Regions from separate parts of the Vibrio iocasae genome, predicted to be linked through region 2. Evidence: predicted binding sites of a transcription regulator. Region 2 holds the regulator's gene; the other holds the start of a gene.

Region 1 (11,388 bases), 1.2 Mb from region 2:
CGAAGCAGATTATGGCGAGAGTTAAGGTGAACACCATTTCAGGTGGTGGCTTTCAGGGAGGTTTCCATTCTCATGGTGACTTTGGCCAGAATCCATTTGAGCAAAATGATCCTTTTCGCAATCAAGGTGGGGACGGGAACACTTTTGAAGGCGAGTTTGAACGTAAAGATGAGAACAATAAGGATGATAACAACAGGTTGAATTAGTCCTGCTATCTCTTCTTCGTATAAGTTAAGGGCCCTAATATGAGGGCCCTTATAGTATCTATTTATAGCGCACCTTCAAAACCTAACTGTCTCCACGCTTCAAATGCGATAATGGCCACCGCATTTGATAAGTTCAGGCTACGGCTATCCGGCATCATAGGAATGCGGATACGTTGTTCCATAGGCAGACTTTCAATCAGTTCAGCGGGCAAACCTCTTGTCTCAGGGCCAAAAAGCAACACATCACTCTCTTTAAAATCCGCATCTATATGATGGCCTGTTGTTTTTGTTGTACAAGCGATCAGTCGATACGCACCTTCACGTTCTTTTTCCAGATACTCAACAAAAGCCTCTAAGTTTTTGTGACGTTTTACTCTTGCTAAATCATGATAATCCAGACCTGCGCGCCTTACTTTTTTCTCTTCAAGATCAAAGCCAAGCGGCTCAATCAAGTGCAGGTTAGCACCGCAGTTTGCACATAATCTTATGATGTTTCCGGTATTCGGAGCGATTTCAGGTTCGTATAAAGCAATATCTAGCATGAGTGTGTTTCTGTATTTAAGAAAGTTGGGGAAGTATATAGCAAGACGATCCGGCTGAACATATGCCGGATCATTCAATAAGAAAGGGTTATTATTGTTGAGTCGGTAACTGAATCTCGACTTTCAAGCCGCCCAGTTCGCTTCTTGATGCTTCGATAGAACCATTATGTTGTCTGATGGCACTTTCTGTAATTGCCAGCCCTAAGCCCGCACCACCAGAATTCCTGTCTCGGGCATACGACACACGATAGAACGGTCTGAAGATCTCTTTTAGTTCTGCATCTGGAACGCCTTCCCCGTTATCCTCGACAACAATACTTAAGGTGTTTGCACCTTTTGCAAAAGTTACTCTAATTTGATCTTCGCTGTAGTGGATAGCATTGCGAATAATGTTTTCAACAGCGCTCATCAACAAGTTCGGATTCCCGATTATCGTACATTGAGGTATCGGGTTGTAAGTCAGTTTTTTATTTACTTGTTCTGCTTCAAACTCTGCGTCTTTGACCAGTTCATCCCAGAGCTCTTCACCAGAACACTTCTCTCTGACTTGATGGCTATTTACCTGCATTCTGGACAGTTCAAGCAGCTCACCAATCATTTTTTCCAGCCTTTCTGCTTCCGTATCGATTCGATTAAGCTCATCACTTTCACCTAGCTTTCTTTTCGCCAGAGCATTAGCCATTCGCAATCGTGTCAACGGTGAGCGGAGCTCATGAGAAATGTCGGATAGCAGCCTCTGGTTTCCTGAAATCATTCCATTTACAGCCAGAACCATTTGGTTAAACGCAGCGCCCGCCTGTTTGAATTCGGTACTACCTTGTTCCAGAGACGGGTCTTCCACAAACTCGCCATTGGCTACTCTTCTAGCTGCACTCTCTAGTTTTATTGCAGGCTTACTTAACGCCCATGCCAGCCACATTAAAAAAGGTGTACTGATAAGCATGACAGTCAGTAAGAGTTTGAAAGGACTATCTAACAACTGAATTAAAAAAGGAGCAGGTGGATCTTGTTTGTCCCCCATAAACATATAGAGTTCAGTATTTGCCAGATGAACAACAACCGGGCCCGCAACCAGAAAACGACCATATTGTCTCTGGCGAGGTTTGTCGAACGTTTCCATACTGGTGATGAAGTTTTGAATTATCCTCGACTTCATTCTCCCATAATCACCAACCAAATTTCCGTGTTGATCGGTGAAGTAGATAACGGGTTTGTCATCATCTTTGCGACGATTGTTACTGATTCTGGATAGGATATAGCCCAGATTTTCCTCTCGGGAGAACTTCGATTCCAGAAAGTGAGCAACTTCCTCTAGTTTCCGAATATTGTTTTTGTGAGCGGAGTGAGTTTCTCGTGGATCCAGATTGGAAGTGACAACTACGCCGATCAGCACCACAAACATGGTGAACCAAAAGATAGCGAATATTCGACCATAGAGATTTGAAAACTTAGGTAACCGCATTAGTTTTCCTCAATCAGAAGGTAACCTCGTCCTCTGAGGGTTTTGATACGTGGCTTTCCATCGCTACGCTCCGGCAATTTTTTCCGTAAGTTTGACACGTGCATATCGATTGCCCGGTCAAAAGGCGCAAGTCGTTTACCAAGTACATCCAGGCTGAGTTGCTCTTTTGTCAACGTTTCTCCCGGGTACTGGATAAAGTGGGCAAGTAATGAAAACTCTGTTGTGGTTAGGTCAATAAGGATATCGGAACAGTAGGCTTCCTGTTTACCTGGGTAAATCTTGATATCCTGATGTTGAAGACAATCGTTTGATTTGGAACCTGTGCCTGATTGTGTTCTTCTTAATATGGCTTTCATCCGTGCGAGTAACTCACGATCGCTAAACGGTTTTGGCAAGTAGTCGTCTGCACCTAGCTCAAGCCCGATCACTCTGTCTATCTCTTCTCCTTTTGCTGTCAGCATCAGAACCGGAGTTTCCCACTTTTCTCGCAGCTTTTTAAGCATGTCGGTGCCACTCATTTTAGGCATCATGACATCGAGTAATATCAGGTCTATATTTTCGTTTACAGCTAGCAACCCTGCTTCACCATCATTAGCTTCCGTTACGTTAAACCCTTCAAAGGTTAATACTTCTTTTAACAGGCTGGTAAGTTCAGTATCGTCATCCACTAATAATATGTTTGCCATGGTAAAGCTCGCTCCGACTATTTTTCTTAACTTCAGTATTACTGATCTTAATGAGAAAATTAACCACTTCTTCTCTCTTTACGTATCTTTACGATCTCTATACGTTGCTTTACTTAGCAAGCAGTAATCTATACTCAACCGCTGTGAAGACAGCATTCAAAAAGCGAACTAGTAAAAAAGGGTTTAGATGATGAAAACTACAAAGAAATTAGTATTGGTAGCTGCTGCTCTTCCACTTGTATTTGGTACAGCAAGTGCTTACGCATTTGGTGGCAAGCATGGAGGTAAAGACTTCGGTGGCAAATGTGGTGGCTTTGACCGTGGCGCAATACGCCAGCTAGACTTAACGGATGAGCAGAAAGATCAGTTAGAAGCGATGCGAGATGCAAAGCGTGAAGAAATGCAAGCGCAGCGTACAGAGCGTATGACAGAACGTCAGGCAGAGATGCAAGCTTACCAGGCTAAAGTTCAGGATTTGGTTTTAGCCGATACATTTGATGAAGCTCAGGCACAAGAGCTGGCGAAAGAAATGGTAGATAAGCGTGCTGAACGTCGAGCAGAGATGCTAAAAATGAAGCATGAAATGTTAAGCATTCTAACGCCTGCACAGAAAGAGCAGTACAAAGAACTTCAGGCTGAACGTATGACAGAGTGTTCTGAAAAAATGGCTAAACGCATGGAAAGACGCAACAAGTAAGGGGCACTACATTTCGTTAGATTAAATTGCCTTTTCTTAAAAGAGCAGCCTTCGGGCTGCTTTTGTCGTTATACGCACTTTCCATGAAGATAAACTGATACCCAAGTCACAATTTCAAGGTTATAATCTGCGCAATTCATTCTCTTCCAAGCATAACAATGAAAGACGAATATTCACGATTAGTTTCAACAGCAGCATGGCTGGCAACAGGTGTGGCAACAATATTGTTAGTCGCAAAAGTATCGATCTGGTGGATTACTGGCTCCGTAAGTTTGCTGGCATCATTAATTGACTCTTTTCTGGATATTGGTGCATCTCTGGTTAACCTGATTGTTGTAAGGTACTCATTACAACCTGCAGATAAAGAACACACCTTTGGCCATGGTAAGGCAGAGTCCTTAGCGGCACTGGCTCAGACTATGTTTATTTCAGGTTCCGCTTGCTTCCTTATTCTTACCGGTATTGAACGTTTTTTCAGACCACATGAACTGACATCTCCTGAATACGGTATTTATGTCAGTGCGTTTGCAATGGTAATGACCGCTGGATTAGTTGCATTTCAAAAGCATGTAGTGAAAAAAACAGGTAGTCAGGCGATAGCTGCAGATTCGTTGCATTATCAAACTGACCTGTACATGAACATCGCCATAATGGTCGCGCTTGCGCTGAGCTACTTTGGTGTTGAACAAGCGGACGCCGTATTTGCTATCGGTATTGGCTTCTTCATCTTATACAGTGCGTACCAGATGATAAAAGAGGCGATTCAGTCGTTGCTTGACAGGCAACTACCTGAAGAAGAGCTTGAGCAGATTCGTGGAGCGGTTAACTCGGTTGAAGGTGTTCGAGGTGTTCATCAGCTTAGAACGAGAAAGTCTGGACCTGTAAGATTCATTCAGCTTCATTTGGAACTTGATGATCAAATTCCTTTAATTGAGGCGCACCAGATTGCTGATGAAGTAGAGGATGCGCTTGAAAGCTTGTTCCCACAGGCTGATGTATTGATCCATCAGGATCCGGTCTCTGTAGTATATGGTACAGAGAAAGGACAAAAAGAGCTTGGTTGGTAGAGAAGAGGGCTTCGAAACAGAGACGAATATATCGAAATCGTCTATTTTTTGTCCAAAAGAGCTATACTCAGTTTGATTCTGATATGAATCAACAAAGTTTTTTAGCAAAATTGTAATACTCTTACATAAGTAAAAAAATTTCAGTATTCCGTAAAGAAATTGTCTCAATATAGAGCGTATAGTAATTAAACGGGATACATTTATAATTTCGCCAATTTTGGCATCTAAATTTGTAATTTTGATTTATAAAATCGAGGGTGAGCATGATTAAGAAGATCGGTGTTTTGACAAGTGGCGGTGACGCACCAGGAATGAACGCAGCAATTCGCGGCGTGGTTCGTACTGCACTTTCAGCAGGTCTGGAGGTATTTGGTGTTTATGACGGCTATCAGGGGCTTTACGAAGATCGTATTGAAAAGCTAGACCGTTCAAGCGTTTCTGACGTTATCAACCGTGGTGGTACTTTCTTGGGTTCTGCACGATTCCCTGAGTTTAAGGAAGTTGAGATTCGTGAAAAAGCGATCGAAAACCTTAAAAAGCATGGTATCGAAGCGCTTGTTGTAATCGGTGGTGACGGTTCTTACATGGGTGCTAAGAAGCTGACTGAAATGGGTTACCCATGTATCGGTCTTCCTGGCACAATCGATAACGATATCGCTGGTACAGACTACACTATCGGTTACCTGACAGCACTTAACACAGTTATTGATAACATTGACCGTCTGCGCGACACGTCATCTTCACACCAGCGTATTTCTATCGTAGAGATCATGGGTCGTCACTGTGGTGATCTGACTCTGATGTCTTCAATTGCGGGTGGCTGTGAGTACATCATCACTCCTGAGCGTTCATGGAGTAAAGAAGAGCTTATCGCTAGCCTTCAGGAAGGCCTGGATAAAGGTAAGAAGCACGCAATTATCGCTCTGACTGAGCTAATGATGGATGCGAACGAGCTGGCGAAAGATATCGAAGAAGCGACGGGTCGTGAAACACGTGCAACTGTACTGGGTCACATCCAGCGTGGTGGTCGTCCAACAGCGTTTGACCGTGTACTAGCTTCACGTATGGGTAACTATGCTGTACACCTTCTAATGGAAGGTCAGGGTGGTCGCTGTGTAGGTATCCTGAAAGAGCAACTTGTACACCATGACATCATCGATGCAATTGAAAACATGCGTCGTCCTGTACGTGATGATCTTTATCAGGTAGCAGAAGAGCTGTTCTAATTACAGAACTCTTAAGTTATTTTCGAGCGACTGTTGGTTAGCCAACAGTCGCTTTTTTACGCCTTTAACTCAGACGCTTGAAAGCATCAGGATCAAAAAAGGCCGACAAACGTCGACCTTTTATCAAGCGAATTTTAGTGAGTGACTAAAATTAAGCCTTAGCTTTTGCCGCTGCTTTAGCGATAGCTACGAAGCTCTTCGCGTCTAGAGAAGCACCACCAACTAGAGCACCGTCGATGTCTGGCTGTGCAAAGTATGCTTCCGCGTTTTCTGGCTTAACAGAACCGCCGTACTGGATGATTACTTGCTCAGCTACTGCTGCATCTTTTTCAGCGATCATTGCACGGATAGAAGCGTGGATACGCTGTGCGTCTTCTGCTGTAGCCGCTTTACCTGTACCGATAGCCCAGATTGGCTCGTATGCAATGATAGCGTCGTTTAGAGCTTCAACACCGTAAGCGTCGATAACAGCGTTGATTTGACGAGCGCATACTGCTTCAGTTTCACCAGCTTCGTTCTGAGCTTCAGATTCACCGATACAGAAAACAGGCTTAAGACCATTTTCTTTTAGGAATGCAAATTTCTTAGCTACGAACTCATCTGATTCGTTGTGGTATTCACGACGCTCAGAGTGGCCGATGATGATGTGAGTAGCACCGAAGTCTTTAAGCATTGCTGGAGACATGTCGCCAGTGAATGCACCGCTGTTGTTCAGGTCAGTGTTCTGTGCGCCAAGGATTACCTTATTGCCACCTTTTTCGATGATTGTTTCAGCAAGGTCAATGTATAGTGCTGGTGGAGCAACTGCTACGTCTACGCCAGAAACACCTTCTAGCTCAGCGTTAATTCCTTTTAGCAGCTCAGTTACCATTTCTTTGCTGCCGTTCAGTTTCCAGTTACCCATAACAACAGGTTTGCGCATAGGAATATCTCCAAATATATTAATGTAAAAAACAAACGTAATTGCGAAAGAATATAACAGATTAATGCAGTCAGATCATGACTCGAATCATTACTTTCGCGGATCTTTTCTAGTCACTGACAAATGAGGTGGTAAAAGATAAATTGATCCTATAGTGACTCAGTATGCAAAATCATAGCTAATTTATCAGATTCTGCGAATGTTACTGTATGTTTAAAGAAAATAATCATAGATGAGAATACGAGAGTCGAATGCCGAATTTAGTAATGGAATACACAAACTCAGTTGATGAACGAGTGAATGTGCAAGGATTGTTGGAAGATTTGCATCAGGTAACGATAGATAGTGGTTTGTTTGCAGCTGATGATGTGAAAACCCGAGCTCTTCGTTGTCACCATTGGTTAATAGGGAACAAAGGAGACAGTGAAGACTTTATTCATATCTCCTTTGAACTGCTATCAGGACGTACTGTAGAGCAGAAAAAGAAACTTGCAGATGATTTGATGGCAGTTCTTAAAAGCCAGACTTCTGCGGTGTACAGCTTAAGCCTGAATATTCGTGATATGGACAAAGAGACCTTTGTTAAGGTTCTGAATAACTAAGGGCAGCTCATACATCTTTTATGGTCGGTTGAATGGAATGATCTCAGCACTTTCATTCAACTCGATATCCCCTTCCAGTACCCCTTTAAATCTTCCCATCTGGCTACTTAATTCTTGCATAAGAACAACATTTGCGTGATGTGGGTTTTTGCAACGCTTTATAACTCGGTCTATGTGGCTTTGTTGGGCTCTCAATCGAGGCTGCATCTCTTCAGATGCAAAAGTTATTGCCTGTTCGCACATTTCCTGTTTAAAAAGCTCGAATGCTTTAGGGTTGTTTTCGGCAAGCTCTACAAGCTCGTCAAATGGAGGTAGTGTTTGCTCAATTTCTGCATACTCCATAACTTCTCCTCTCTTCCCTTATGCGTGGGATTTATTAAAAGTGTAGTAGAGAATTGGGAAAGAGAGTCTCAGTTTTGAGAAAGGGCTGGTGTGGTGAGTTCTGGCTTGTTTTTAACTGTTTGTTTTAATTAGATATGAACATCTTCGCTCATTATTAATAATATGCTCGGTACGCTCAATTTCTACTTCGGAACCGAGGAGTTTTTCAAACACATTTAATTCTGACTGACAAAGAGTAGGGCAGTGCTTTGCAGCTTTGCAGATCGGACAATGGTTTTCTGTAAATACGAAGCCTTCTTCTGTCTCTGCTAACTCTGCCATATAGCCGTCTAGCTCGCGAAGAGAAACTAATTGAGCGAGCTTTTCTCTCAGGGAAAGTTCTGGTGTTATCGCTAAAGCGTATCTTTGAAATGTTTTTGCTTCTCTTTCTGCGGCAACTTTTTCTACGCCTTCTTTTCCAAACAGACTTTCGACAGCTTCAATAACCTGAACGGTGAGGTCATCATGTTTATCAGAAAATTGAGCGTGCCCTTTTTCTGTCAGTGACCAGTGGCGGGTAGGTCTGCCAACTTTAACTTTTACATCAAAGTGTTTTACCAGTTCAGTATCTTCAAGAGCTTGTAGGTGTTGCCTTGCTCCCATCGAAGTCATCTCAAGATCTTCTGACAGCTTCTTAGCGGTGATCGCACCTTCTCTTTTAATTTTTTCCAGAATGATATCGATGGTTTTCACTAGATTACCTGAGTTGCTGATGAGTTTTAGCTAGAGTCCGAATCATTATGGATGATATGTTTAATAAAGTAAATTGTTTACTAAATTATTGTTAATTATACGTAAAACTAATCTAATGCTTTAAAAATAAAAAAGCGCAGCAAAAGCCGCGCTATCGAATGATTAGAGTCGGTACTTAGAGAATAATATCTCTCACTTCCTCATCTTTGCGCTCAAGGTAGTGAATAGATTTAATGCGACGAATCGTACGGCAACGGCCACGGATAAGAAGTGTTTCCGTTGTTGCAATGTTACCATTTCGAGTAATGCCTTCTAGTAGGTCACCTTTAGTAATACCGGTTGCAGAGAACACGACATTATCGCTCTTAGCCATATCAGACATTTCAAGCACAACATTCGCTTCAACACCCATCTCTTTACAGCGTTCGAGCTCAAGCTCACCGTGTTTACGGTTCTCTTCGTTGTCACCTTTTACTTCGTGACGTGGAATCAGGCGGCCATGCATATCACCATCCAGAGCACGGATAACAGCAGCAGAAACAACACCTTCAGGTGCGCCACCGATACAGTACATGACATCAACTTCACTGTCAGGCATACAGGTCAGGATAGAAGCAGCTACATCACCATCTGGCACAGCAAACACACGAACACCCATTGATTGCATCTGAGCAATAACTTCGTCGTGACGAGGTTTAGCAAGAGTAATCACAACCAAAGTATCAAGCGTTTTACCCAGTGCTTTTGCAATATTTTTCAGGTTTTCTTCCAGAGGAAGTCTTAGGTCTATACAGCCCTTTGCTCCAGGACCTACAACCAGCTTTTCCATGTACATATCAGGTGCTTTCAGGAAGCTGCCTTTTTCGCCAGCGGCAAGAACAGCCAGTGCATTAGCTTGTCCCATCGCGGTCATACGTGTGCCTTCAATTGGGTCTACAGCGATATCAACAGCATCACCACCCACACCTACACTTTCACCGATGTATAGCATTGGCGCATCATCGATTTCACCCTCACCAATTACGATTTCGCCACTGATGTCTGTTTTATTAAGCAAGCTACGCATTACTTCTACTGCAGCACCATCAGCTGCATTCTTGTCACCACGTCCAAGCCATTTGTAACCAGCCAGTGCAGCACCTTCAGTTACACGAGAAAAAGCCATCGCTAAATCGCGTTTCATGTTTACTCCAGTTGAAAAGTAAGAGGGATAAAATTTCGGCGGGATTCTATCATAACGTGACCGAAAACGTTTGCTCTTTGCGCATTTTTTTTCAGGGAGCGGTGTCTGTTAAAGAAGGATAATCTGTGAAGAAGGTAAACATGTATCTAAAATGCGGGTAAAGTCAGCAACAAGTCAAAATATGCTTTAAAGTTGAGCATCTGACAATATTTCTACAATATAAGGAGTGCGATCTGCTCACGGCTGAGTAGAATAAAGGCATTCAGGGTGAGAGTGACTCATCACAATAGTTACATATAAGGTAGATAAATATGTCGTTAGAAGTGCTAGAACAGTTAGAAGCAAAAGTACAAACCGCAGTCGATACAATTACACTTCTTCAAATGGAATTGGATGAGCTGAAAGACAAGAATGGCCAGCTAGAAGCAGAAGCTAACTCTCTAAGAGAAGGCCGTGAAGAGATGGAAAGACAGAACCAGCAAATGCGTGAAGAGCATGATGCGTGGCAAGAGCGCATCAGGACATTGCTCGGCAAAATGGATAACGTGGAATAATTAGTTTCTATCGTCGTGATTGCAGCTAACTCTGCGGCGTCGATGCTCACTTACATTCGTAAGCTCCGCGTCTCCTTCTTGATTTAGCAGCATTCACTTAGATATAAACCTAATTATTACTATTGCTAGAAAGTAAAAAAAAGCAGCTCATTGAGCTGCTTTTTTAATGAGGGTTTCCTCGTTCCCACGCTCCAGCGTGGGAATGCATATCTCAGCTTGGAAGTTACTCATCTTCCTCGTAGTCGTCATCGGTTTCTTCGATGTCGAGTTTGGCATCGAGAGGCTCCTGAGAGATGATGATGCCGGTGTTGTCGGCGTAGAGGTAATCTTCTGGTAAGAAAGTAACGCCGCCAAAGTTTACAGGGACATCTACTTCGCCAATATCCTGAGCTGTTGCGCCAACGGGGATAGAAGCCAGGGCTTGGATGCCGACATTCATATCTTCCAGATCGTCTACTTCGCGGATGCATCCGTAAACAACAATGCCTTCCCACTCATTCTCTTCTGCTAGTGCTGCGATTTCAGCATCAATCAGTGCGCGTCTTAGTGAGCCGCCACCATCAATCAGAAGGACGCGACCATTGCCGTCTTCTTCAAGAATGGAACGGATAAGACCATTATCCTCAAAACATTTGACCGTGGTTATTTGACCTGCAAAGGATGCGCTGCCGCCAAAGTTACTGAACATTGGCTCTACGACATCAACTTGTTCTAAGTAAATATCACATAGTGCAGAAGTATTGTATTCCATACGAGACGTCTTCTATTGGTGGACACTAAATCTGAGTATATCCAGACATTAAGCCAATGCAATGACAAGGCTCAATTATCTCGCCAGAGTTTGAGCTACAACCATTAGTGAAAACAAAATGTTAGTAATAACCGCGCATTTTACGATAACTGGCAACATAGGCGCGATTTGAACCGGAGATTCAGAAGAAAGTACTGCTTTACCATGTTTGCCAATAACGGCAGCCGATAGCAAAAATGGAACGACGAACCAGAGCTGTGAAGAGTTCAACGTCAGGTAACCAGCAAAAGCTGCGAAGGCAACCCAGATCAGAACAAGGTGATAAACTTTAGCACATTGCTCGCCAAGCCTTACTGCTACAGTGCGTTTGCCACACTCCCGGTCGTTGTCTATATCACGCATGTTATTCACGTTGA
Region 2 (11,388 bases):
GATGTAGCGCCCAAGGGATAAGTACGGTTCCTGGCGACAAAGTCTTTTCTCTAGTTCGAGAACGTCTTCCGGCTCGTAGTCACCCATATACTGCATATTGCCAATATAATCATGAAAAGAGCGAATACCGGACTTCCCGCAAATCTCAAATCCCGCCTCTTCAATCCAGCGGTAAACTTCTTCTGGTTTTAACCCCTTTTGAGGCTGGAGTTTAAACCTTTTTCGATGAGGCATACCATCCAACACATGGGGGATATTTCCACAAATCACGTTTTTAAGAACCAATCCGTGGTGGTTATAGAACATGACAGAGGCAATGCCGTCTTTTTTTACCTGGCTCAGCACAATATCGAGGGCCACTTTAGGATCTGCCAGCCACTCCATAACGGCGTGAAACAGAACCATGTCGACACTTTCGCTTAAATGCTCGCCGATAGACTGAACAGGAGAGTGAATAAATTCGAAGGAAGAGGACAAGCCGTGCTTTCCGATATCTTCTTTAGCAAGCTGCAACATTTCCGAGGAGATGTCGCATAAAGAGATACGATGACCCGATTCTGCGATTTTCTGGGACATCTGTGCCAGTCCACCACCTGCATCGAGGATATGGAGCGTCCTTTCGTCAGCTTTGAGGGACGAAAGTGCTTGAGTTAAATCTTCCCACACAATCGTCTGCCTTATGGCTCCCTTATCGGAACCATAAATGTTTTTTGCGAATTTGTGTGCGATGTCGTCGAAATTACGATCTTCTGTCACGGCTATCTGGGTTATCATGTTCTATCGTGCCGCTTATTCTGTCATAGGAATATCAGGAATAAAGCGTTATGCTGTATTTTTACAGTTAAGTGATGATTTTTCGGACTATTGGATAATGTTTGAGCTGAAAAAAGTACTATCGTCTCTTGCGATGCCCCTACCCGCCTTGCTAATTATCGGATTTGTTGGCCTTGCACTGATTATGTTTTCGACCCGCCACCGTTTCGGGGTGTTGTTTGTATTTTTATCTTTAACCGGTATTTTTCTAGTCTCTTTCCAGCCTGTTTCAACCCAGCTACTGCTGCCCATGGAAAGAGAGTACATAGGTTATCTTCCACAAGAAAAGTCGGTGGATTACGTTATGGTACTCGGCAGCGGACACGTTGTTGATCATGAAATACCACCAACCTCAGAGCTCAGCCGTACTGCTCTGATGCGCCTGACCGAAGGGATTCGTATTCAAAGAATGTATCCCGGAGCTAAGCTAATTCTCTCTGGTTATGCGGCCGGAGCAGAAATGAGCCATGCGAAAATGCTGGCAAGAGTGGCGCTTGCACTGGGTGTTTCTAAAACCGATATCGTGTTGCTGGAAACCGCGAAAGATACCTGGGAAGAAGCAAGACAAGCCGCCGCCTTCGTCAAGCAAAACAATTTGGTCGTAGTGACCTCTGCTAGCCATATGACTCGTGCATTATCAGAGTTTCACGCTGCTGGCTTGAATCCAATACCTGCACCGACCAACTATCTCGCTCAAAAGGAAATCAAGCAAGCCTGGACAAAATACACACCTAGCGCCAGATACCTTGAGCAGAGCGAAAGATACTGGCATGAAAAACTCGGATTAATCTGGCAGGATATTCGCGATAACCTAATCTCCACTGAAGAGCTAGAATTACAAAGTTTTGGAAAAACCGAGTAAATCGCAAGTGTATACAAACTAATAAGGCCGGCATAATTAGCCGGCCTTATTATTTTGAATGATTTTCTATTTTGAACTGCTTTCCGAAAATATTAGTCACCTGCGAACATATAGCCTTCACCATGCACAGTGACAAATATTTGAGGGTTCTTTGGATCATATTCCATTTTCGCTCGCATACGTCGAATAAGAACATCAATTGTTCGGTCGTTTGGAGCGTCAACTCTGTGACTTATCATGTTGATGATTCTTTCACGACTTAATACTGTATTCGGATAAGAAGAAAGAGCCACAAGCAGCTCATATTCGGCTTTCGTCAATTTAACCGGCTCACCATCACGAGTTAGTGCTCTTCTCTGAATATCAAACGTCCAGTCACCGAAATAGATAACATTTCCATCATCTTCATCAGAATCGTTATTTCCACCGCCTGTACGTACAAGAGAAATACGCCACAATAAGTTTTTGACACGAACCAGCAATTCTCTGAGTTCAAATGGTTTTGTAACGTAATCATCCGCCCCCATTTCCAGACCAACAATTTTATCTATGCTGTCTGTTCTGCCTGTGACTAAAATAATTCCGATATCTGATTGGCTGCGTAGTTCACGAGTTAACATCAAGCCGTCTTCACCTGGTAAATTAATGTCTAACATCACCAGATCAATATTCTCTTCAGCTAGAATCTCTCTCATCTGCTCGCCACTCTCCGCTTCGCTTACTGAATATCCTTCACTCTGAAAATACCCAACCAGCTTGCTTCGTGTAACAACATCATCTTCAACTACTAATACGTGACTACTCATGTCTACCACTTCACTCTGCCGAAAATTTCGATCAACAATTTTATCAATATGCCGACCGTATTTTATTCATAACTTTTCATAATTCTAGCGAATAATAGGAATTCTGCCCAAAAGTTCGGAATTTATTGACCCAACGCAACTCTCTGACTTGCGGTTAATTTTCCTTAATAAACTGTCATTTTTTTTCATTTCAATAGTTAGTTTTATTAATATTTTTTGTTTACACTTATAGGAAATAACTATGTCTCAGGAACCCTGCAATGGAAGAAACAAAAGCATTTAACGAAAAGCGCGCTGAAATTTACTGGTGGCTTTCAAGCCTGTTCGCTAAAGAGCTGACAGAACAAGAACTCGAAGCTTACCAATCTACCGAAATCCGATCTTTTCTGACCGGGCTAGGTGAAAACGAAGCACTTAAAGAATCGATTGATAAAGTTGTCGATGCTTTAAACCGACTACAAACACGTGAAGATGCCCAGCTAGAATTGGCTGCGGATTTCTGCGAGCTGTTTTTAACATCAGATAAAAATGCCGCACTGCCCTATGCTTCTATGTATATTGGAGAGTCAGGATTACTTAATGATAAACCGGCTCAGGAAATGGCTGCTCTGATGGAAGAAAAAGGCATCGCCATCAAAGAAGGCTTGAATGAACCAGCCGATCATATAGCGCTAGAGCTGGATTTCCTGGGCAACATGATTATTCGCTCTAACGAGTTAGAAAAACTTGAGCATATTGAAGAGGCCTTATTGGACCAGAAAGCATTTATCGAAAAATATATGCTAAGTTGGTTCCCTCAATTTAAAGATAAGTGCGTTCAACATGATGATTTCGGTTTCTATGCAGGTATCGCGGCTCTTCTTGTAGACTTCTGTCAGCTAGATTGCTCTTACCTTGCTGGTGAGTAAATAATAATATTTGTGACAACGCCCTATATAAGGGCGTTGTTTCTGTTTGCATTTACGTCTAAAATCAGGCCGCAATCGATAAAATTATGAATATTTCTGTAAACCGCTTTTTCAAGCGGTTTTTTGTGTTTTATCACAAACAGAGAAACTGCTGATAAACTTATTTATAGTAGAAGAAAAAACAGCAGTTCAGATAGGACAAATATATGGCCACTATTAAAGATGTCGCACGCTTAGCCGGTGTTTCAACCACAACAGTATCTCATGTTATTAATAAGACTCGCTTTGTTGCTGAAGCTACTCAAGAAAGAGTAATGGAGGCGGTAAAAGAGTTAAATTACGCCCCAAGTGCTGTGGCCCGAAGTCTGAAATGCAATACAACCCGAACAGTAGGTATGTTGGTGACACAGTCAACAAACCCGTTTCTGGCAGAAGTCATCGACGGCTTCGAGAGTTACTGTTACAGGCAGGGTTACACACTCATCCTGTGTAACACAGGCGGTATCTATGAAAAGCAACGAGACTACGTTCGATTCCTTGCAGAAAAGCGTGTAGACGGCATCTTTGTACTTTGCTCTGATTTGACAACTGAGCTACAGGAAATGCTGGAGAGCCATACTGACATCCCTAAAGTGATCATGGACTGGGGTGATTGGGAAAATCAGTCAGATAAAATCATTGATAACTCTGAAGAAGGTGGGTATCTGGCGACCAAATACTTACTTGAACGTGGGCACGAAAAAATCTTCTGCCTGTCAGGACACCTGGACAAAACACTTTGTATTGAACGTATCGAAGGCTACAAACGCGCACTACAAGAGTTCGATATCGAGTTCAATCAAGAGAATATTCTTGAAGGTAACTTTGAGTGTGACATGGCCGTTGAAGCTGCGGATAGAATTCTTGAGCTCGATGAAAAACCAACAGCTGTATTCTGCTTCAATGACATCATGGCTCTAGGCCTGATGAGCCGTCTACAGGAGAAAGGAATGCGAATCCCTGAAGACATCTCTGTTATTGGATATGACAATATTGACCTAGCAGCTTATTTCTCGCCACCATTGACCACTGTTCACCAGCCAAAACGACGTGTTGGTAAAACAGCGTTCGAAATTCTGCTGGAAAGAATCAAAAACAAAGAGCACGAACGTCGCGTTTTTGAGATGCACCCGGAAATCATCTCACGTAAGAGCGTTAAAGAGCTAAACTAGTCTGATAAACTATTAAAGCTTGCGGCTACTAACTACTATTGAGTGGTTAGTAGTACACAATCATTTGTATATCATACGGCATAAGATTTGGAACCAATATCACACCGGATAATTTAATCCGTGATCTTTATCCAAATCACGCCTATATTTATAACGTCACGACCAGGGCAAACCATTCGAAAGAATGGGACGCAAAGCCACCGGCCTTAATCTGAAGAGGTATCGTATTGATATTTCTATACTCAGAATGGCAGCGGGGCTGCCGAAGGCAAATTAGCAACGTAGAGCAGATACTTTACGAGTTTCTGACAACAGATCACACAGATTTGCTAATTTCTCGGTATCAAATTGGTTGAAGCAATTTTTAACCCGAGACAGACGCAATGGATAAACCAGTACTAAAAGACTCATTGAAACTTTTCGAGCAATTTGGCCAAGTCAAATCTCGGTCTATGTTCGGTGGGTTTGGCATTTTCGTAGACGAAGCAATGTTTGCTCTCGTCGTTAATGACTCTCTTCATATTCGTTCTAGCGACTCCACTATCGAAGAGTTTAAATCATCCGGTTATGAACCTTACGTTTATAAAAAACGTGGGTTCCCTGTGGTTACCAAGTACTTCGCACTACCTGACAACATTTGGGAAAACACGGACGATATTCTTACTCTCGCAAAACACGCTCTAGAGCTAGCTAAAGAAGAAAAAGCGGTTCAGGCAGAAGAGAAACCGACTCGCCTTAAAGATCTACCTAACCTTAGGCTTGGTACAGAACGCATGCTTAAGAAAGCAGGTATCGCTTCTGTTTCAGACCTGAAGCAAGCAGGTTCTGTAGGCGCTTACAAAGCGATTAAAGAGACCAACTCCGGAGTTAGCCTGGAACTGCTGTGGGCTCTCGAAGGCGCACTAAACGGCACTCACTGGTCGGTGATATCGAAGGAACGACGCGAAGAGTTAATAAAACGACTCGACTAAGCTTTATCAAGATATTTCAATTAAAAACCGCTTTGAATCTCATAGCGGTTTTTTTGTATTTAAAATTCTTTGTGAAGTGTGAAATTATTTTCTTACTGAGCCTGTCTTATACTGTAACTACATGACTATCGGATATTTTAATATGAACAAAAAGCTGATTATCGGAATTCTGCTTGTTGCTACTATCGTGATTCTTGCGACGCAATTTGGACAGTATCTGACATTAGAAAATGCGAAAGCACAACAAGCTGCGTTAACCAGCACAATTAACGATAACAAACTGGTTTCTGCTCTAATCTACTTCTTTGCCTATGTGCTCATTACAGCTTTCTCCATTCCGGGAGCTGCTGTGGTTACCTTACTTGGTGCTGCCCTATTTGGTTTTTCTCTAAGTCTCTTGTTAGTTTCATTTGCTAGCTCGATAGGCGCGACGCTGGCATTCCTAAGTAGCCGTTACCTTTTACGTGACTGGGTACAAAGTAAATTTGGTTCAAAACTCAATGCGATTAACCAGGGCGTTGAAAAGGATGGTGCGTTTTACCTTTTCTCATTGAGATTAATCCCTGTGTTTCCGTTTTTCCTTATAAACTTACTTATGGGTCTGACACCAATATCAACTCTGAGATTCTATCTGGTAAGTCAGCTAGGCATGCTTCCAGGAACCATGGTTTACCTGAACGCAGGTACGCAATTAGCAACAATTGATAGCCTGTCGGGTATCGTGTCGCCTAATGTTCTGCTCTCATTTGCTCTATTAGGTTTGTTCCCTATTATCGCGAAGTGGGTAATGGGAAAAATAAAACCAGCCAAACAACCACAAAACAGTTAGTGGCCGATGAAAATATATAGCGCTAAGAACCCTACAGAAGCTCACATTGTCAGTGAGCTTCTGAAAAGTGAAAACATACCTGCTGAAGTACGCGGAGAAGGCATATTTGGGTTAAAAGGAGAGCTGCCTTTAACCGATGACACTGACCCCTACGTTTGGATTTCCGATACTTCACAAGCAGATGAAGCACATGAAATTGTTAACTCTTTTAAGCAACAATCTTTGAATACAGATACAGAATGGAGCTGCCAACAATGTGGCGAAAAGAATGAAGGACAGTTTGGAGCTTGTTGGCAATGTGGCCAGGAAGCCCCTTAACTCATTAAACACGTCATAGTTAGTGACTAACTGCTTTAATAAACTCTATAGACTTTTGATTAAACTCATCTGGGCGCTCAACGTTACATACATGTCCGCAGTCTGGGATCTCACATAGATAGCTTTGACGATGTGCCTTAATCATCTCTTTGACCGGCTGAATAAACATATAATCCTTTTCACCCATCAGATAGAGGGTTGGAATAGGAAGCTCTCTGTCTTTAAAGTAGCGCATCAGAGGATTCACATCTGCGGCCATCACAAACCAGCGTTTAAACTCTTTCTGGCAAAGCTTCTTAGCTTCTCTGACAAACAGGTGCCGCGATTCCCTTTGGCTCCGCTGTGGCATTACAATGTATGCAAAAAGTTTATACAGCCACATGTAAGGCACTATATGCTTACTAAAGTGCCCTAGCTTAACCAGAACCTGAGAACGTGCGTTTAAGCGCGTTACAGCCCCACCAAGGACCATCGAGCTTACTCTGTCGGTCGACAGTTCCGCAATATTTCTAACAATAATGGTTCCCAGAGACATTCCCACAAAATGGGCAGATTGAATTTTCAGATGATCAAGCACCTTAAGGACATCAACTGTTACTTCTTTAAAAGTGTATCTGCTAGAGATGATATCTTTTATAAATTCTGAGGAGCGGCCATGTCCACGCAAATCAACTAGCAGTAGATTAAAGTGTTCTTTGTAGGCTTTTATCTGTTTAAACCAGATCGAGGAACTACCACCAGCGCCATGCACAAAAACGACCCACTCCTTGCTGGTGGGATGAATATACGTTTTGTGAAAAAGCAAAGTCTCTGACATGTTCTCTTTTACTGTAATGTTTTTTTATCCACAGGGGCTGTGAGCTTACCACAACTATAGCTGGTATACGGCATTCTATATAATAAATACTACAAAGATTAGCGTACGGTTCAATAATTTAATGCATTCAACTTGGTACATTTTCGATATCAAGTTTGCGTAGTTCGGTACATTTCGACATATTTTTCAGCAGAGCACTTCCAGCTAAAGTCTTGTTCCATAGCACGTTTTTGCACTCTGAGCATCTCATCCCTACTCTGGTAATAGTAAATAACAGCCCGTTGCAGTTTCATCAGTAAATCTTTTGCGATTGGGTAGTGAAAGCTAAATCCGGTCGCTCGATCCGGGTGGACATCGATATCGATAACCGTATCTTTTAAACCGCCCACCTCTCTGACAATAGGTAAGGTGCCATAAGCCATACTATATATTTGACTGAGCCCACAAGCTTCGTATTCTGACGGCATCAGGAAGAAGTCAGAGCCAGCCTCAACAATATGGGCTAACCGATTACTATAAGCCTCAACAAAACAGAACTTTTCATTGTGATGACGCTCTACGTCTCTCAGGCTCTGCGCAATGTTGGAATCTCCGGTACCCAGTATGATAAGGCGCACATCGTTGGCAAGAAAATGCTCGAGTATCGGTAGGATATAGCCAAAGCCTTTTTGATGGCTAAGTCGACAAACCATACCAAAGACAGGACCATCATTCTCTTTCAATCCCGCTTCTTCTAACAGTAACTTGCGAGCAGCATGCTTACCTTTTTGCATGCTATCGGTATCATTTGAATAAGTTAAAGGCAGATAGCTATCTGTTCTTGGGTTCCATTCACTGTAATCACATCCATTTAGTATGCCTGAAAGATCGTCGGCCCTTTTGTTGAACTCCTCTGCCAATCCATGGGAACCTAAATGTGTCCTGAGCTCCAAAGCATAGTTCGGACTAACCGCATTGATTTTGTCAGCGTAAACAAGTCCGGCTTTGAGCATTCCAACATGTGTTGGGCTGACTAAGGCCTTTTCTCCTTCGCACTTTAATTCGGGTATGACTTCTAACTCTTTAAGAGGAAATACACCCTGAAATATTGCATTGTGAACGGTCAAAACGCTTTTTACGTGGCTCAACTCATGATGATTTTTATATCGGGACTTGAGAAGGAACGGAATCAAACCTGTATGCCAGTCGTTTGCATGTACAATGTCTGGAGTGATACCCAGTTTAGGTATGGCATCTAGCACTGCTGCAGAGAAAAATGCGAATCGCTCTCCATTATCGGTATATGCAATATTGTTTTCTGCGTACAGCTCGTCTCTGTCATAGTATTGAGGAGCTTCAATGAGATAAACAGGCACTTCTTCCAGGAACTGTTTTTTTATTTTGTAAGGTGTATGAGGCCAGTAGTCTAGATGTGTAGAAAGTATCTCTTCTGATTCCTGATACCCTAGCGTTTTGCTATAGCCCGGGAGGAAAATACTGAGTTCATGACCAAGCTCAGCTAGTGCCTTAGGAAGCGCCCTCGCAACATCAGCTAAACCGCCACTCTTAATTAATCCCTGTACTTCTGTAACTGCAAAACAGATTTTAAACTTCAACATCTACAACCGACTTCCAGCATTCTACTACTACACAATAATGATAAAAGTATCACTTCTTCACGCATTAAGCTCTGAATACTCTCTAATTAACTCCCCCTGTGCAATATTTACATGCTTATCTTTGATCGCCCCCTTGCTTTTCCTTCTGAGCACTTACAATTGGACGCCAAGATGAAAACAAAACGGGCAGCGATATCGCTGCCCGTTTTATTTCCGATTAAAGCTTACTTAGCCTTTGGCTTTTTACGCTTATCAGTGATTTCCCACTTGCCATCTACGTATAAACCAGTCCAACCAGAAGGTTTACCATCGATTTCCGTACGAACATAGTTCTCTTTTGCCTTTCGGCTGAATCGAACGACTGTCGGACGTCCATCCGGATCTTCTGTCGGAGCTTCTGTCAGATAGTGGAACTTCGGTGAGATTCGATCTTTAAACCTAACCAGTTCCGATACCAATGGTGCTCGCGTTTCACGTGATTTAGGGAACGTGCTCGCAGCAAGGAACAGACCGGATGCACCATCGCGAAGTACAAAGTATGCTTCTGAATTCTCACACGGTAGTTCTGGCAGGTGAACAGGATCTTCCTTAGGAGGAGCCACTTCACCATTTTTCAGAATCTTACGAGTGTTCTTACAGGTTTCGCTGGTACAGTCCATATACTTACCAAAACGACCGTTTTTCAGAACCATATCCGAGCCACACTTGTCACACTCAACAACCGGGCCATCGTAACCTTTAACTTTGAACTCACCGTGCTCAACCACATAGCCTTCACAGTTAGGGTTGTTACCACAAACATGAAGTTTACGCTTATCATCAATCAAGTAAGCGTCCATCGCTGTTTCACAGATAGGACAACGCTTTTTGGCACGAAGCGCGGCAGTTTCAACGTCTTCTTCCAGAACGTTGATTATGCCTTCTTCATCACCTAAGTTGATGGTTGTCTTACAACGCTCTCTTGGTGGAAGTGCGTAGCCGGAACAGCCAAGAAAGACACCTGTAGACGCAGTACGAATACCCATAGGGCGACTACATGTCGGACATTCAATATCCGTCTCGACAATGTGGTTCGGCTTCATACCGCCTTCATCTTCACCAAGCTCTGCTTTATCAAGGTTGCCAGTAAAGTCTGTAAAGAAGTCATCCAGAACCCCTTTCCAGCTAGCATCGCCTTCAGCGATCTGGTCAAGTTTCTGCTCCATACGAGCAGTGAAGTCGTAATCCATCAGGTCGTTAAAGCTGTCATCGAGACGATCCGTTACGATCTCACCCATCTTTTCAGCGTAGAAACGACGCTGGTCAACTTTTACATAGCCACGATCCTGAATCGTAGAAATGATAGAAGCGTAGGTTGAAGGACGGCCAATGCCACGCTTCTCAAGTTCTTTAACCAATGCAGCTTCAGTAAAGCGTGCTGGTGGCTTAGTAAAGTGCTGCTTAGGATCAAGCGTTTGCAGAGCCAGTTTGTCACCAACCTGTACTGCAGGAAGTATCTGATCTTCATTCTTACCAACCGGACGCTGTACTCGAGTCCAGCCGTCAAATTTAAGAATTCGACCCTTCGCTTTCAGGGTATATTCTGCTGCTTTTACACTCACTGTAGTGGAATCGTATTTCGCTGGCGTCATCTGACACGCCACAAACTGATTCCAGATTAGTGCATAAAGCCTGTGTGCGTCCGTATCCATGCCTTGAAGGTCATCAGCCAGCACATCTACACTTGAAGGACGAATCGCTTCGTGAGCCTCTTGTGCGCCCGCTTTGCTACCGTAAAGGTTAGGTTTAGCCGGAAGATACTTATCACCAAACTCAGACGTGATGTAACCACGAACTGAATCTACCGCCTCTGCACTTAAGTTAGTGGAGTCGGTACGCATATAAGTAATGTAACCCGCTTCATACAGACGCTGGGCCAACATCATGGTCTTTTTAACACCAAAGCCAAGACGTGTACTTGCTGCCTGCTGTAGCGTTGATGTGATATACGGTGCTGATGGTTTGCTGCTTGTTGGACGGTCTTCGCGTTTACAAACTTCGTATTCTGCATTCTCCAGCACAGACATCGCTGCTTTGGTTTCGGTTTCGTTAACCGGTTTAAAAGCAGTGCCATCTTTTTGTGCTACCAGCAGACGGAAATCGGTTTTATCCTGAGTTTTGGTATCTGCATGGATATCCCAGAACTCTTCAGGGATAAATGCATTGATTTCACGCTCACGCTCTACCAGTAACTTAACCGCTACCGACTGTACTCG

The links. Region 2 encodes PurR, which represses purine synthesis genes. Its sites were predicted from a motif close to TNANGNAAACGTTTNCNTNA; they were not measured.
Region 1: the regulator PurR is predicted to act here: its motif matches at 9,726-9,745, upstream of glpX (class II fructose-bisphosphatase).

What each region holds. Positions count from the first base shown of each region.
Region 1 is NZ_CP145311.1:3,380,342-3,391,729, reverse strand. It holds gene SNR28_RS25395 (FxsA family protein) at 1-206, shown strand, start outside; gene trmL (tRNA (uridine(34)/cytosine(34)/5-carboxymethylaminomethyluridine(34)-2'-O)-methyltransferase TrmL) at 269-748, opposite strand; gene cpxA (envelope stress sensor histidine kinase CpxA) at 840-2,210, opposite strand; gene SNR28_RS25380 (response regulator) at 2,210-2,896, opposite strand; gene SNR28_RS25375 (CpxP family protein) at 3,087-3,593, shown strand; gene fieF (CDF family cation-efflux transporter FieF) at 3,752-4,660, shown strand; gene pfkA (6-phosphofructokinase) at 4,924-5,886, shown strand; gene tpiA (triose-phosphate isomerase) at 6,038-6,808, opposite strand; gene SNR28_RS25355 (5-carboxymethyl-2-hydroxymuconate Delta-isomerase) at 7,060-7,410, shown strand; gene SNR28_RS25350 (DUF3135 domain-containing protein) at 7,429-7,752, opposite strand; gene SNR28_RS25345 (helix-turn-helix transcriptional regulator) at 7,864-8,484, opposite strand; gene glpX (class II fructose-bisphosphatase) at 8,660-9,667, opposite strand; gene zapB (cell division protein ZapB) at 9,979-10,221, shown strand; gene rraA (ribonuclease E activity regulator RraA) at 10,445-10,972, opposite strand; gene SNR28_RS25325 (1,4-dihydroxy-2-naphthoate polyprenyltransferase) at 11,048-11,388, opposite strand, start outside.
Region 2 is NZ_CP145311.1:2,182,081-2,193,468, forward strand. It holds gene cmoM (tRNA uridine 5-oxyacetic acid(34) methyltransferase CmoM) at 1-756, opposite strand, end outside; gene elyC (envelope biogenesis factor ElyC) at 773-1,675, shown strand; gene torR (two-component system response regulator TorR) at 1,768-2,481, opposite strand; gene torD (molecular chaperone TorD) at 2,742-3,389, shown strand; gene purR (HTH-type transcriptional repressor PurR) at 3,596-4,600, shown strand; cyclic di-GMP riboswitch class I at 4,757-4,867, shown strand; gene SNR28_RS19655 (TfoX/Sxy family DNA transformation protein) at 4,984-5,571, shown strand; gene SNR28_RS19660 (TVP38/TMEM64 family protein) at 5,714-6,400, shown strand; gene SNR28_RS19665 (DUF2007 domain-containing protein) at 6,407-6,718, shown strand; gene SNR28_RS19670 (alpha/beta fold hydrolase) at 6,738-7,535, opposite strand; gene glgA (glycogen synthase GlgA) at 7,685-9,133, opposite strand; gene topA (type I DNA topoisomerase) at 9,358-11,388, opposite strand, start outside.